Regions from separate parts of the Pradoshia eiseniae genome, predicted to be linked through region 1. Evidence: predicted binding sites of a transcription regulator. Region 1 holds the regulator's gene; each other region holds the start of a gene.
The links. Region 1 encodes Rex, which represses fermentation and respiration genes when NADH is low (regulators of the CRP and FNR family bind a similar motif). Its sites were predicted from a motif close to TTGTGAAATATTTCACAA; they were not measured.

Region 2: the regulator Rex is predicted to act here: its motif matches at 1,230-1,247, upstream of CYL18_RS01655 (cytochrome ubiquinol oxidase subunit I).
Region 3: the regulator Rex is predicted to act here: its motif matches at 2,065-2,082, upstream of adhE (bifunctional acetaldehyde-CoA/alcohol dehydrogenase).
Region 4: the regulator Rex is predicted to act here: its motif matches at 1,912-1,929, upstream of ahlS (AhlS family quorum-quenching N-acyl homoserine lactonase).

Annotation. Positions count from the first base shown of each region.
Region 1 covers NZ_PKOZ01000014.1:5,558-8,751, reverse strand. The annotation lists gene groES (co-chaperone GroES) at 23-307, opposite strand; gene CYL18_RS16070 (CPBP family intramembrane glutamic endopeptidase) at 631-1,365, shown strand; gene CYL18_RS16065 (YdiK family protein) at 1,362-1,580, shown strand; gene CYL18_RS16060 (redox-sensing transcriptional repressor Rex) at 1,598-2,287, opposite strand; gene moaC (cyclic pyranopterin monophosphate synthase MoaC) at 2,322-2,822, opposite strand; gene CYL18_RS16050 (ABC-F family ATP-binding cassette domain-containing protein) at 2,966-3,194, shown strand, end outside.
Region 2 covers NZ_PKOZ01000001.1:334,980-338,173, forward strand. The annotation lists gene CYL18_RS01655 (cytochrome ubiquinol oxidase subunit I) at 1-1,194, opposite strand, end outside; gene CYL18_RS01660 (hypothetical protein) at 1,748-2,524, opposite strand; gene CYL18_RS01665 (M3 family oligoendopeptidase) at 2,763-3,194, shown strand, end outside.
Region 3 covers NZ_PKOZ01000005.1:114,117-117,310, forward strand. The annotation lists gene adhE (bifunctional acetaldehyde-CoA/alcohol dehydrogenase) at 1-1,925, opposite strand, end outside; gene CYL18_RS10535 (c-type cytochrome) at 2,190-2,495, shown strand; gene CYL18_RS10540 (N-acetylmuramoyl-L-alanine amidase) at 2,666-3,194, opposite strand, start outside.
Region 4 covers NZ_PKOZ01000010.1:84,305-87,498, forward strand. The annotation lists gene CYL18_RS14610 (aldehyde dehydrogenase family protein) at 1-749, opposite strand, end outside; gene ahlS (AhlS family quorum-quenching N-acyl homoserine lactonase) at 807-1,643, opposite strand; gene CYL18_RS14620 (YndM family protein) at 2,350-2,769, opposite strand; gene CYL18_RS14625 (hypothetical protein) at 2,908-3,194, opposite strand, start outside.

The DNA of each region.
Region 1 (3,194 bases):
ATATTTTTTAACCGACATTTGCTTATCCGATTACAGCCAGAATGTCGCTTTCACGTAAAATTAAGTATTCGTTGCCTTCGTATTTCACTTCAGTGCCTGCATATTTAGAGAAGATAATGTGGTCGCCTTCAGATACTTCCAATCCTACACGCTCCCCATTCTCAAGGACACGGCCTGTGCCTACTGCTACGATTTTGCCTTCAGATGGCTTTTCTTTGGCAGTGTCAGGTAACACGATGCCGCTTGCAGTTTTCTCCTCTTGTGCGACAAGTTCAATCACAACGCGATCTCCTAGTGGCTTTAACAAGTAAAACTACCTCCTTAACATTCTCTCCATTTTTATTAGCACTCGTATATAGTGAGTGCTAACACAATTTATATATTAAATAAAGACAATCTGATTTGCAAGTGATATGAGCGAAAATTTTAGAAAATTTTATAAGGTTTTTACACCGCCTACACCCTGGCTAGTATACCCTAGCTGCAGGAAGATTATGTATAAAAGGGGGATAAGTTTTGCCATTGTACCTAATGGGGAAAAACGGGTAGAATGAGGATGTAGCTTTTTCCTTTTGGGCTTTAGTCAAAGCCCGCTTGATTCAGATACTTGTCATTAAAGGAGTTTTGTCGTTGAAGAATAATTACTGGCTGATTGTCCTTACATACATTGCCATGCAGCTATCGGGCATCATCGGTCTTCCTCTGATGGGATGGATTTTGCCGAACTTCGTAGCCGAGGATCAAGTAGCCATCTATTCGGTCGTTTCTTGGATTGTCATCAGCTTTTCCATCGCCATGCTCATTACCTTGTACTTTTTGCGAAATGAGCGGCATTCAATGAATAGATCAATGGACTTATGGGAGCGTATGCCGATTGGAGGTTCAATTGCCTGGGCCATCGGCGGGATATTCCTTGCCTTTGTTGCCCAAGCGGTTGCTGGTACGATAGAACAGCAGGTTTTCGGTATTAATGGTGAGTCCCAAAACACCCAGGATATTTTACGTCTAATTAATATGTTCCCGGTCGTCATCCTGATTTCCTCTGTCATTGGGCCAATTTTAGAGGAAATCGTGTTTCGGAAGATTCTCTTTGGAGCGCTTTTGTATAGACGGCTTGGATTCTTCCTTAGCGCCTTAGTCAGTTCGGTTATCTTCTCTCTGGCGCACGGAGAACCTGAACATACTCTTCTTTATTCAGCTATGGGCTTCACATTCGCCTTTCTGTATGTCAAAACTGGCCGAATTATCGTTCCTATCATTGCGCACGTTAGCATGAATACATTAGTAGTTCTGATTTCCACCAATTCTGGTGATTTGATTAAAGAGTTGGAGAAAGCACAAAGTTTTATCGGAGGTTTATTATGAGACGTTCACCAATGTATATGGCTATGACTTATTTCATTTTGGGGGCTGTATTTGTCTTTTTCGCCATCCAAAACGTAACGAGGAGCGGATGGGATTTTTTCACCTACTTCCTGATCATCCTTGCTACACTTGATATCGGCTCTGGCATCCGTTTCATCGGCATCCACCGCAAAATCAAGGAAATGAATAACGAGCAACAAACGAAAAACAAATAAAAGAAAAAACTCGAAGTTTATCCTTCGAGTTTTTCTGCTTTATTGGCTTCTTTAGGCTCTTCCGTCCCGCCTGCCGGGTAATGCTTTAAGAAGTAAACGAGCGATTGTAATTCAACAGCCAGATCAATATGATGCACCCTGATAGCATCTGGGACACTTAAGCGTGCCGGAGTAAAGTTCAGGATAGCTTTCACGTTCGCTGCAACGAGTCTATCCGTTATTGGCTGGGCCGCATGCGATGGCACTGTCAAGATGGCCACTTTGATGTTGGAATTTGAAAGCTTGCTTTCAAGCGCATCCATATCAAAAATTGGTACATCTCCAATGAAGGTGCCGACCTTTTCAGGTGAGACGTCAAAGGCCATTTCAATCTTCGTATTATTATTCTTCATGAAATTATAGTTAAGGAAGGCTGTTCCTAAGTTCCCGACACCAATGAGCGCCACTTGGGTGAGCTCATCCTGGTCAAGGGTCTTACGAAAGAAAGACAGCAAATAATTAACGTTATAGCCGTATCCTTTCTTCCCAAGCGCTCCAAAATATGAAAAATCTCTGCGGATTGTCGCAGAATCGACCTTAACAGCCTCACTGAGCTCCGCTGATGATACCCTGAGTTTCCCTGATGCATGCAGATTTTGTATAAATCGATAGTACAGCGGCAGACGCTTTGCTGTCGCTTGTGGTATTTTTGTATTCTCCTGCAACATTTCTTTCCCTTCTCCCTTACTTTTGTTGAGTTCCTTATAATGAATCGTCCAATTGTTTTTGAAAATCCGGGCTGGATACTCCGCCGGTCTTTTTAACTAAGTATGTTTCTCCAATAACCATTCCTTTATCAATGGCCTTGCACATATCATATATGGTAAGTGCTGTAACCGATGCAGCCGTCAGGGCTTCCATTTCTACGCCTGTGCTTCCCTTCGTCTTAACAGACACCTGAATGCGCAGCCGCTTCTGTTCTTTTTCAGCCTCCCAAAAGAAACGAATGTCTATTCCTTTAAGGGAAATTGGATGACACATAGGAATTATATCAGATGTTTTCTTCGCTGCCATAATACCAGCCACTTGGGCTACTGCCAGCACGTCACCTTTCTCCATCTCCCCGGAGGTGATTTTCTTATAAATTTCTTCTTTAACTAGGATGCTTGACTCCGCAACTGCTGTACGGGCCGTCTCAGGCTTATGTACAATATCGACCATCTTCGCCCTTCCCTGTTCGTTGAAATGAGTAAAATCACTCAAACCATTCCCCCCTTTACCATTATTTTATATTATATATGGATTTCACGGAAACTTTTGTGTAAATATTCACATATATCCTATTCAGTTGCGGTGCCCAGACTTTGTAAGATACACTTAAGCTAGTACTTCCTGAGGTGAGAATCATGATTATTTTACAAGTTAATAATGTATCCAAATATTATGGTGCAGAAGCTATTTTGTCCAGTATAAAGCTTGAAGTGCAAACGAAGGATCGGATAGCTCTCGTTGGCCGTAATGGCGCCGGCAAGTCCACCCTTTTGAAAATCATCGCTGGCACTCTTTCCCATGATGGAGGCAATATCTTCATGCCAAAAGGGACGACAATCGGCTATCTCGCCCAGCATACGGGCT
Region 2 (3,194 bases), on a different contig from region 1:
GAATAATCCCATTACCGTCCATGGCTGACGCCCGATTTCCGTCATGATCCAGCCAGCTGTATTGGCGATAAATGGCAAGCTGATAGCGCCAAGCATGAGTTTCAAATACCATGTGTTTTCCATAATCGTTTTTCTCTTAAGCAAGAACAAGCCAACCATAGATAGCAGAATCATAATGCCTCCGCCAAATGTCATGACGCGGAAACTCCAATAGACTGGCGCTACAGGAGGGATATAATCACCTTCGCCATATAATTCAGTATATCTTTCCTGCAGTGTGTTCATTCCTTCAACAGATCCGTTAAAGCTGTTGTAAGAGAGCAGGCTCAATAAATAAGGAATCTCAACAGACCAATTATTTGTTTTATTCTCTTCATCGATATCAGCTATCAAGGACCAGCTCGCCGGGTCACCGGAGTCTTCCCATAATCCTTCACTCGCAGCTATTTTCATGGGCTGTGAGGATACTAAATGCTGGGCTTGCCAGTGACCGGTGAAAGCGATACCAAGACCGGCAACCATACCTAATACCGTTGCAATTGTAAAGGAACGTTTGAACAATTCAATATCTTTTTTCTTCATTAGCTTGTAAGCGCTAATTCCCCCCACAACAAATGCGCCGGTTGCGAAAGCTCCGAAAATAGTATGAGGGAATTCAACGAGCAATTGCGGATTTGTTAAGAAAGCCCAAATATCGACTAATGTGGCTTTACCGTCGACTACCGCGATTCCGACAGGCTCTTGCATAAATGAGTTGGCTGCCAAAATCCAAAGGGCTGATAGCATTGTGCCAATGGATACGAGCCAGATAGACATTAGATGAACCCATTTTGGAAGACGGTTCCGGCCGAACATCCAAATCCCGATAAAGGTAGACTCCATAAAGAAGGCCAAAAGAGCTTCAATGGCTAGAGGGACACCGAATACATCTCCTACGAATCTCGAATACTCAGACCAGTTCATCCCAAACTGGAATTCCTGTATAATCCCCGTTACGACACCGACCGCAAATGAGATGAGGAAGATATTCCCCCAGAACTTAGCCATATCGAGGTATATTTCTTTTTTCTTGAAGAAATACAATGTTTCCATAATCGCAACTAAGAAGACGAGACCGATAGAAAGCGGTACAAAGAAGAAGTGGTAAATCGTCGTTGCTGCATACTGGAAACGGGCTAAATCAAGTATTTCCATAAAAATATCCACACCTTTCAAAAATAATTAACAAGTTGTTCAAAAGTTCACAATATCTTCAAAGAAAGTGCAACTAAATGAAGGAATGATTACGATAGCAGGGAATAGTCATGCTTTTCTTATGTATATTGTGAAAAATGGAAAAGACATCAACAAGTTATTATATTGAAAATATATTAACTTGGGTATCTACTTGTATTTTAGTCGGATATATCGAAAATTACTAGCAAAGTATAGTGATAAATAATGGTAAATTTGTGACAGGATGAAAATTTGTCACAAATGTATCTTAGAGTGTATAAAAGGTATTTATTATGAATTTTTGTCTAAAATTTGTCGGCCAATAGACCTTGTGGTAACAAGGTGGGAAGAAGGATATAAGGTCTTTATCCTTAGAAGAAGAAGCGGGGCGGTATTTTGAGTGAAACGAGTGGATAGAAAGGATGGTTTGATTGATTAATTATATTGATATTATTTTATTTAGAATAAAATGCATAAAAAAGAAGGCTGATAATTCCTCGCCTTCGCATTTTGTTCATTTTGTTGGGTTATTTTATATATGAACCAATTTATAGCCATTCTTTTTGCAGGCATATCGAATTGCCTGACGGAAGGTGGCGAATGTTTCTGTCGGAATAGATGTGCCTTGCTCAATGATCTGTTTGACAAACTTTGCTGAAAGGCCGGAATAGATGATGGTTGTTCCAATTAGCTCTAAGGAACGGGTAATCGTTTCAAGCTCCATGGTTATACTGTTATCATCCAAAGCCGTCATGCCGGTGAAGTCGATAATTAGATAGGAGGCCTGTCTTTTTACGCTTTCGAATAAGGCAATCTCCTTGATCTTGTCCAATCGTTTTCCTGTCATGGTTCCTGTAATGGGCATGAGGATGACATCATCAAGAATCGTCTGGATAACGGGTGCGTATAATTCCTCTAAAAGGACATATCCCTTATGAAGCTCTTCCTCATAATCGGTAATATCCTTCAAGGTAATGATGTAGATGTACGGCCCTGTACTGGTCTGCTGCTTGTGAATAGTCATCTCAGCAGTCATATTGTGAAAAAGGCTGACCTTCGCCTCAAAGGGGAAGACATCTGCAGCAAAGGCCTTTAAAAGTGCTTTGTCTTCCTCAGGAGAAAACTCGCATATGTTCCTGCCCAGATAATCATCCTTGCTTGCAAGACCGGTATATGGCATCAGTCTATTAATGAGCTGGCTGGAATAATCGTTTAACATGATGATTTGATGATTCTCGTCACAAATGAATATATTTTCTCCGATGGCGTTTAACAGGGAAATCTGTGATTGGGCTAATATAGAATCCATAAATTTCTCCTCATTCTAAGTCTTGCATTACGACTTCATTATTATAATTCATTTGTAAAAAATTTCAAATAATAAAAATATTTAAAATACCTTCCCTGTTCTCTTCCCTATTTTTACAGCAAAATAACTATAGCCGTTTTGACAAGAGAGTGAAGGTGTTCAGCAAAATTAAAAATGATATTCAACACCATTGAAAAGATGTATACTGAAAATTATGAAAAGACGAGGAGGATATAGTATGAGCTATTCACTTAAATGGGATCTGGATGGAATATTTACGGGCGGTTCCCAATCAGCTGAGCTTGCAGCTAAACTAGAGAAAATTAAAGAAGCATTAGTCGTATATAAGGAAGAAGTGAAGAATTTCACTCCGATTCAGGAAAAGCAAGAGATGGAACAGCTTGTCAGAATACTTGAGAAGACAGAGGAAATTGAAAAAGCTGTCTCACAGGTAGTGGCATTCCTGGAATGTCTTACAGCCCAAGATGTACATGATACAAAAGCAGATCAATTAAACGGAGAAGCATACTCCTTGATTAGCGAGTTCCAAACGGCTTTTACCGGTTTTACGATTAAATTAGTCCAAATTGATGAAAATTTATGGGGCGAACTTCTGAAGGACCCGGCATTATCTGAGATTGCCTTCTACTTAAATGAAAAGCGTGAACAC
Region 3 (3,194 bases), on a different contig from region 1:
GAGTCAATAATGGCTACATCTGGTGTCAGCGCATAATCGGCTAATGGATATTTTACATTGGTTGCTTTATCCGTGATAACCGCAAACGGCGTCACCTCTGACCCTGTCCCTGAAGTCGTTGGAATAGCGACAAATTGCGCCTTCCCGCCCAATTCAGGGTATTTGAATGTACGTTTGCGAATATCTAAGAATTTTTGTTTGATACCGAAGAAGGTCGTTTCCGGCTGTTCATAGAAGAGCCACATACCTTTTGCAGCGTCCATTGCAGAACCTCCGCCGATTGCAATGATGACATCAGGCTGGAAGGCATGCATTAATTTTGCGCCTTTGAAGACCGTTTCATCACTTGGGTCTGGCTCAACATCAGCGAACATGTCTATTGCTTCAATGCCTTTGTTTTCTTGTAAGTATCTTTTCACGATATCAATATATCCAAGGCGGACCATGCCTTCATCTGTTACGATAAATGCACGTTTAATGCGCGGCATTTTTGCCAGGTATTGAGTGGAATATTTCTCAAAATACACTTTAGGCGGCAATTTAAACCATTGCATATTATTGCGGCGCTGCGTCATTTTCTTCACATTAATCAAGTGAGCCGCAGATACATTCTCTGATATAGAGTTATTTCCATAAGATCCGCAGCCCAGTGTCAGAGAAGGAATAAATCCGTTGTAAATATCGCCGATACCGCCTTGAGCAGATGGAGCATTGACCATGATGCGGCAGGCCTTCATTCGTTTTCCAAATTCCAATTGGACATCTTTATCTGTGCTGTGAATGACAGCAGAGTGTCCGAGACCACCTAGGTTTAACATATCCATACATGCTTTGTAGCCTTCTTCAGTGGTATTCACTCGGATGCAGGCAAGAACCGGGCTTAATTTTTCTCTTGAGAGCGGATAATCAGGACCTGCTCCTTCGAGCTCAGCAATTAAGATTTTTGTATCAGCAGGTACTTCAAAGCCTGCCATTGCGGCAATCTCAGTTGCAGGTTTACCGACAATATCAGGGTTCACGGCACATGTATCTTTATTGATAACTAGACTTTCAAGCTTTTTCAATTCAGCTTTATTAACGAAGTAGCAATTGTTGAGGATGAATTCATTCCTCACCTCATCATAGATTTCCGTATCAACGATGATGGCTTGCTCTGAGGCACAGATCATGCCATTATCAAATGTTTTGGAGAGGATGACGTCATTTACAGCACGCTTGACCTTCGCTGTTTTCTCAATGTAGCAAGGGACGTTACCAGGACCAACGCCAAGAGCAGGTTTCCCAGTGGAATAGGCAGATTTGACCATGCCAGATCCCCCCGTAGCTAATACAAGTGCAACATCCTTATGGTTCATCAATTGCTTGGTGGCTTCAATAGAAGGCTTTTCAATCCATTGAATGCAGCCTTCTGGAGCTCCTGCTTTGACTGCGGCCTCATAAAGGACCTCTGCTGCCCGCTTAGAGGATTCTTGTGCAGAAGGATGGAAGGCAAAAATAATCGGGTTGCGTGTCTTGATGGAAATCAATGCCTTAAACATAGTCGTAGAAGTCGGATTTGTCACTGGTGTAACACCTGCTACAATTCCAATCGGCTCCGCAATCTCCACAATGCCTGCCTGCTCATCTTCACCGATGACTCCAGCTGTTTTGTTATATTTAATGCTATGCCAAATGTATTCAGTGGCAAATATGTTTTTCGTGCATTTATCTTCGTAGACTCCGCGGCCTGTTTCCTCGACTGCCAATTTCGCTAACGGCATATGCTGATCAAGACCTGCAATGGACATTTGGTGCACAATTTCATCAATTGTCTCTTGGTCAAAGGTTTCAAGGACATGTAAAGCTTCTTTTCCTTTAGCCACTAAACCATCAATCATTCCGGATACGGATAGAACTTCCTCAATCTCTTTTTCTTTGATAGACATGTATATTTCCTCCCTATGGATATTCATAAGGGTCTTATATTGTCCCTCATGGTCATTTATTGTCCCTATTAGGATAAAAATAATAACTTATCTGATACTTATATTTTATCTGAAAAATTTTATATTGTCTTTGGCAATTTTGTGAAACTTGTAACAATTCAACAAAAAGACGTCCCTTTCTTTTCTCATTAACAGGCATAAATGTTAAAATTAGTGTGGAATATCATATTTCCACTTAAGACTATGTACTGAAGGGAGATAACTATGTATAAAAAAGCATTACTCTCCATTCCGCTTATATTCTCACTAGCGGCATGTTCCTCAGATGAAGAAACTAACGATACAGCTAATGTAACTGAAGAAGAGAGAATTTACCAAAATAATTGTGCTTCATGTCATGGAAAAACACTGGAAGGCTATGCTGGTCCGGAACTTGTGAACATTGGCAATAAAATGAGCAAGGATGAAATCCTGGAGACCATCAATAAGGGTGCTAACGGCATGCCAGCTGGCATTATTAAAGGTGAAGAAGCTGAAAAAGTAGCCGAATGGCTTTCAGCTAAAAAGTGATACAGGCGGAGAAATTCCGTCTTTTTTTAGAATTGAGATATATTCCATATAGGTTAATTTGTCCCTCTGGACCTTAATTGCCAAATTCATCTCATGCATTAATCCTCTAAAGCAAAAATCATAAAAATATCCATCCTGTTCGCAGAATGGATACAACCATACACTTCATCTTATTTTACACGAATCTTGTCACCGACTATAATCTTATAATCATCGTCTAGCCCATTCCAATTCTTGATCTGACTGATTGTACTTCCATATTTTTTACTCAATGAATAAACGGTATCTCCATAAACAACAATATGGTAGACTGCCGTGTTTTTCTTTGTTAAAGCGAAACTCTTAGCAATCCCATTTACATGTCCACGGGCTATTGCTTCTATAAATGAAGCTGACTTTAATTTCGTCGCGTCCCTGCTATTATCAATAAATCCATTTTCGGTTAATAATGCTGGCATATTCGATTCACGCAGCACATGGAAATTGGCTGTCTTTTCACCTCTGTCTTTGAAATTGACTAATTTCATAATCTCTGAATGGATATTTGATTGATAGACCTTGGTTACTCCGCCTATACCTGGATAAATATAGTCTTCATACCCTTCTCCACCACCTGCATTAATATGAATGGATAGAAAGTAATCTGCTCCCCAAGCATTAGCTGAGCTTGTCCGTTCAGTTAACGTCAGGTAGGTGTCA
Region 4 (3,194 bases), on a different contig from region 1:
CCAAGCTCTAACGTTACTGGCTTATTCTTGGCAAGTGCATTAATATGCCAACCGACTTTTCCACTTCCGGTAAACGTCATCTTTTTCACTTTTGGATGAGTGACAAGCGGTTCAACTAGATCAGAGCCATATCCATTCACCATATTAAAAGCACCTGCCGGTAACCCCGCTTCCAGCAGCAACTCATGCAATAATACAGAGGAGATGGGCGTTTTCTCTGCCGGCTTCAGCACGATCGTATTACCGACGGCAATGGCAGGGGCAATTTTATGCAAAGCTAAGTTCAAAGGGAAGTTAAATGGGGTGATGGCTGCAATAACTCCTAATGGCACACGCTTAGAGAAGCCAATTTGGTTCTCTCCACCGATGGCGCTGTCCATCACAATTTGTTCCCCATTTAAGTTTTTTGCAGCCTCACTCGAAAACTGCAGGACTTGAATCCCCCGAAAAACCTCTCCTCTCGCTTCCACAATGGGTTTGCCCGCTTCTTCACTAATCACTTTGGCAAATTCTTCGCTTCGCTCTTCTAGCAAACTAGCAGCGAGACGCAGTATTTTGCTGCGTTCATGGGCTGGCATATGGCGCATGGTTTGCTCAAACATTTCATGCGCAACCGTGACCGCTTCTTCTACCTCCTCTGGAGACGAGCTATAAACAGTAGCTAATAGCTCCTGATTATAGGGATTAATGACTTCGATAGCCTTGGCTGACTGATCAATATTGTGATGCTCCCTGATTAACGTGCCGATTTGTCTCAATGTTCATCCTCCCTCTATCTCCCTCAAAGTCATTCATATTTGAAGTATTTATTCGTAATACCCATCCGTAGATTTAATCATCGTTTCAAACTGATTTGCATCATGGCCAAACCAAATTTCCGCATTAGTCCTGGCTGCATACTCTCTGATCCGTTCGACAGTCGCATGGTAACCGACTGAATCATATAAAATACCTGGTGGTTTAACTGGTGGTCCAAGGCTTTCTGATGTATACAATGCGTCTGAAGCGATCAACACATTTCCATGTCCAGGCAAGTCAATGTGAAGGCCGAGCATTCCATATGCATGACCAGGTCCAAAATTAATGATTTTGATGCCATCCACAAGCGGTACTTCCTTTTCATTCGGTTTTATTGTGCGCCAGCGCAATTCACTTTTAATCCAAGCCATTACATCTCCCCAAATATAAGCACCCATATCACGGGTGATTGCAAACGCTTTCATAACATTGGTTAATTCGGAGTCATGAACAATAATTTCGGCATTAGTAAAGAGTTCCAAACAACCCGCATGGTCAAGATGAAGATGTGATGCCACGACATATTTAATATCTTTCGGGCTTACTTTTAATTGTTCCAAACGGTTAATTAAATAACATTCTTCACTTTGAAAGGCAGGAAACAAACTTTGCACACCCTCAGGCCACCTTCCCTCTTTACCCATGCCATCTGGATTACAGCCTGTATCAAATAGAATTTTCCCTTCAGGATGATCGATTAGTACTGCATAAACAGGGAATTCAACAAACTCTGATGGGGGATTAGGGTTATGAATGCTAGCCGGGTTATGCATAGATATCATATAGTTTTTATCCATTTTCATTGTACCAGTATCTAACACGTACACTTTTTTTGAATTACACATTGTCCATCCTCCTATTTATAATAATCCATTTACTTGTTGCATTATTTATTTGGCACAAGTCGTCCCATTATGGACGGAACAATTGTAGCAGGTGTGACTTTTCTTATTCATATTTTTCCAAAACTATTTATATATCATTGAGTGTGAGTTGGGAATCTAGGAATGTTTTAAAAGGGGATACATTTTGATTTCGAGTGAAGTGGGCATAGTCATTTCTGCAGCTTACCTTATTCGCTTATTCATACAATATTCATCACTCCAATTCATTATTTCAAATAATTTACATATACATCTTCCTATAAAATAGCAAATCCTTCTTTAAATGTAAACGGAATATTTAGAAAATTCTTCCATTTATTTTAATATTTAAACTTCATTAGACCTAACACAAACTTATATCCATACACTTAAGCTTAATTTATCGTTAATTCACTATTTTACCTAGCACGCAACAAAATACGCCTACACAATGCACATCGCTGTTCCACTCCATACTAAATATGTGTGTTCATCCCCAAATGCTGCTGGGCATATTCAACCTGACTTTCGAATGAGTTCACTCTCTCCATATGATTCCTCTTAATTTCATGGTGATTACCAATACCTATTAAGGACTCAAACCAACCTAAGTTCGTCTTTCATGTGAAACATATGTAGAAAATATCCAAAATAAAAACCCGCTTCCATATGAAACGGGCCATTATCTTTAAGACGTATAATCAGCGTTTCCAGTGATTGATTCGCCTGATTCCTTAACGTAAAATACATTCTTATCAATATATTTATGGAAGTACCATTCGCCCCCGGCAATAAGGATTGCGGAGATTAAGGAAGCTGATAGGATGTTGGTATCATTGGAGAATAAAGCTTCTCCCATTAACCAAATGACGGCAAATGCCAAGACCATATCAGAAAAGGTAGCAATCAAGTTTCGTTTCTGATGCTCCTGATCCTTCCCTGACTTCCGGAATATCAATAAATCCCCTAATACATAGGCAGCCGCTGTTAGGACCGCACTCACTAGCAAGGTATTTAACAAACTAACTCCAAAGGCTACTGTGAGCACAATCCATAAGACAGCTGTCAGCATAACAAACTTAATGAGCAAAGCCTTAAGATGTTCCATTATCTCACCTCCTTATATCGACTCTATACCTTTTACCACACTCATTTTCCAGTAAACACCATTGCCTGGGTTTATCCTGATTCTCTTATTTGAGCAAAAATAAAAAGCCGAGCTTCCTATTCGCTCCGGCTTCCTGCCCTAGATATCGAGATTCAATTGGATTGTCACCTTTTTCTTTTGATTGATTGCGACATTTTTCTCTTTTATAACCTGGTCATTCAGATAGATGACAACCGTATACACCCCTTGGCTGACTGTCCACTGGACGATTCCCTTCTCATTCGTCTTCTGAGGCAAAGAAGCCTTTCCATTCGACATACTCTTTAGGCTGACCTTTAGATTCTCAACCGGCTTATTATCTTTACTGGTGATATGAAGCGTCACAGGAACCTTATTGTCAGCGGCCGTAGCTCGCTCGCCAAATG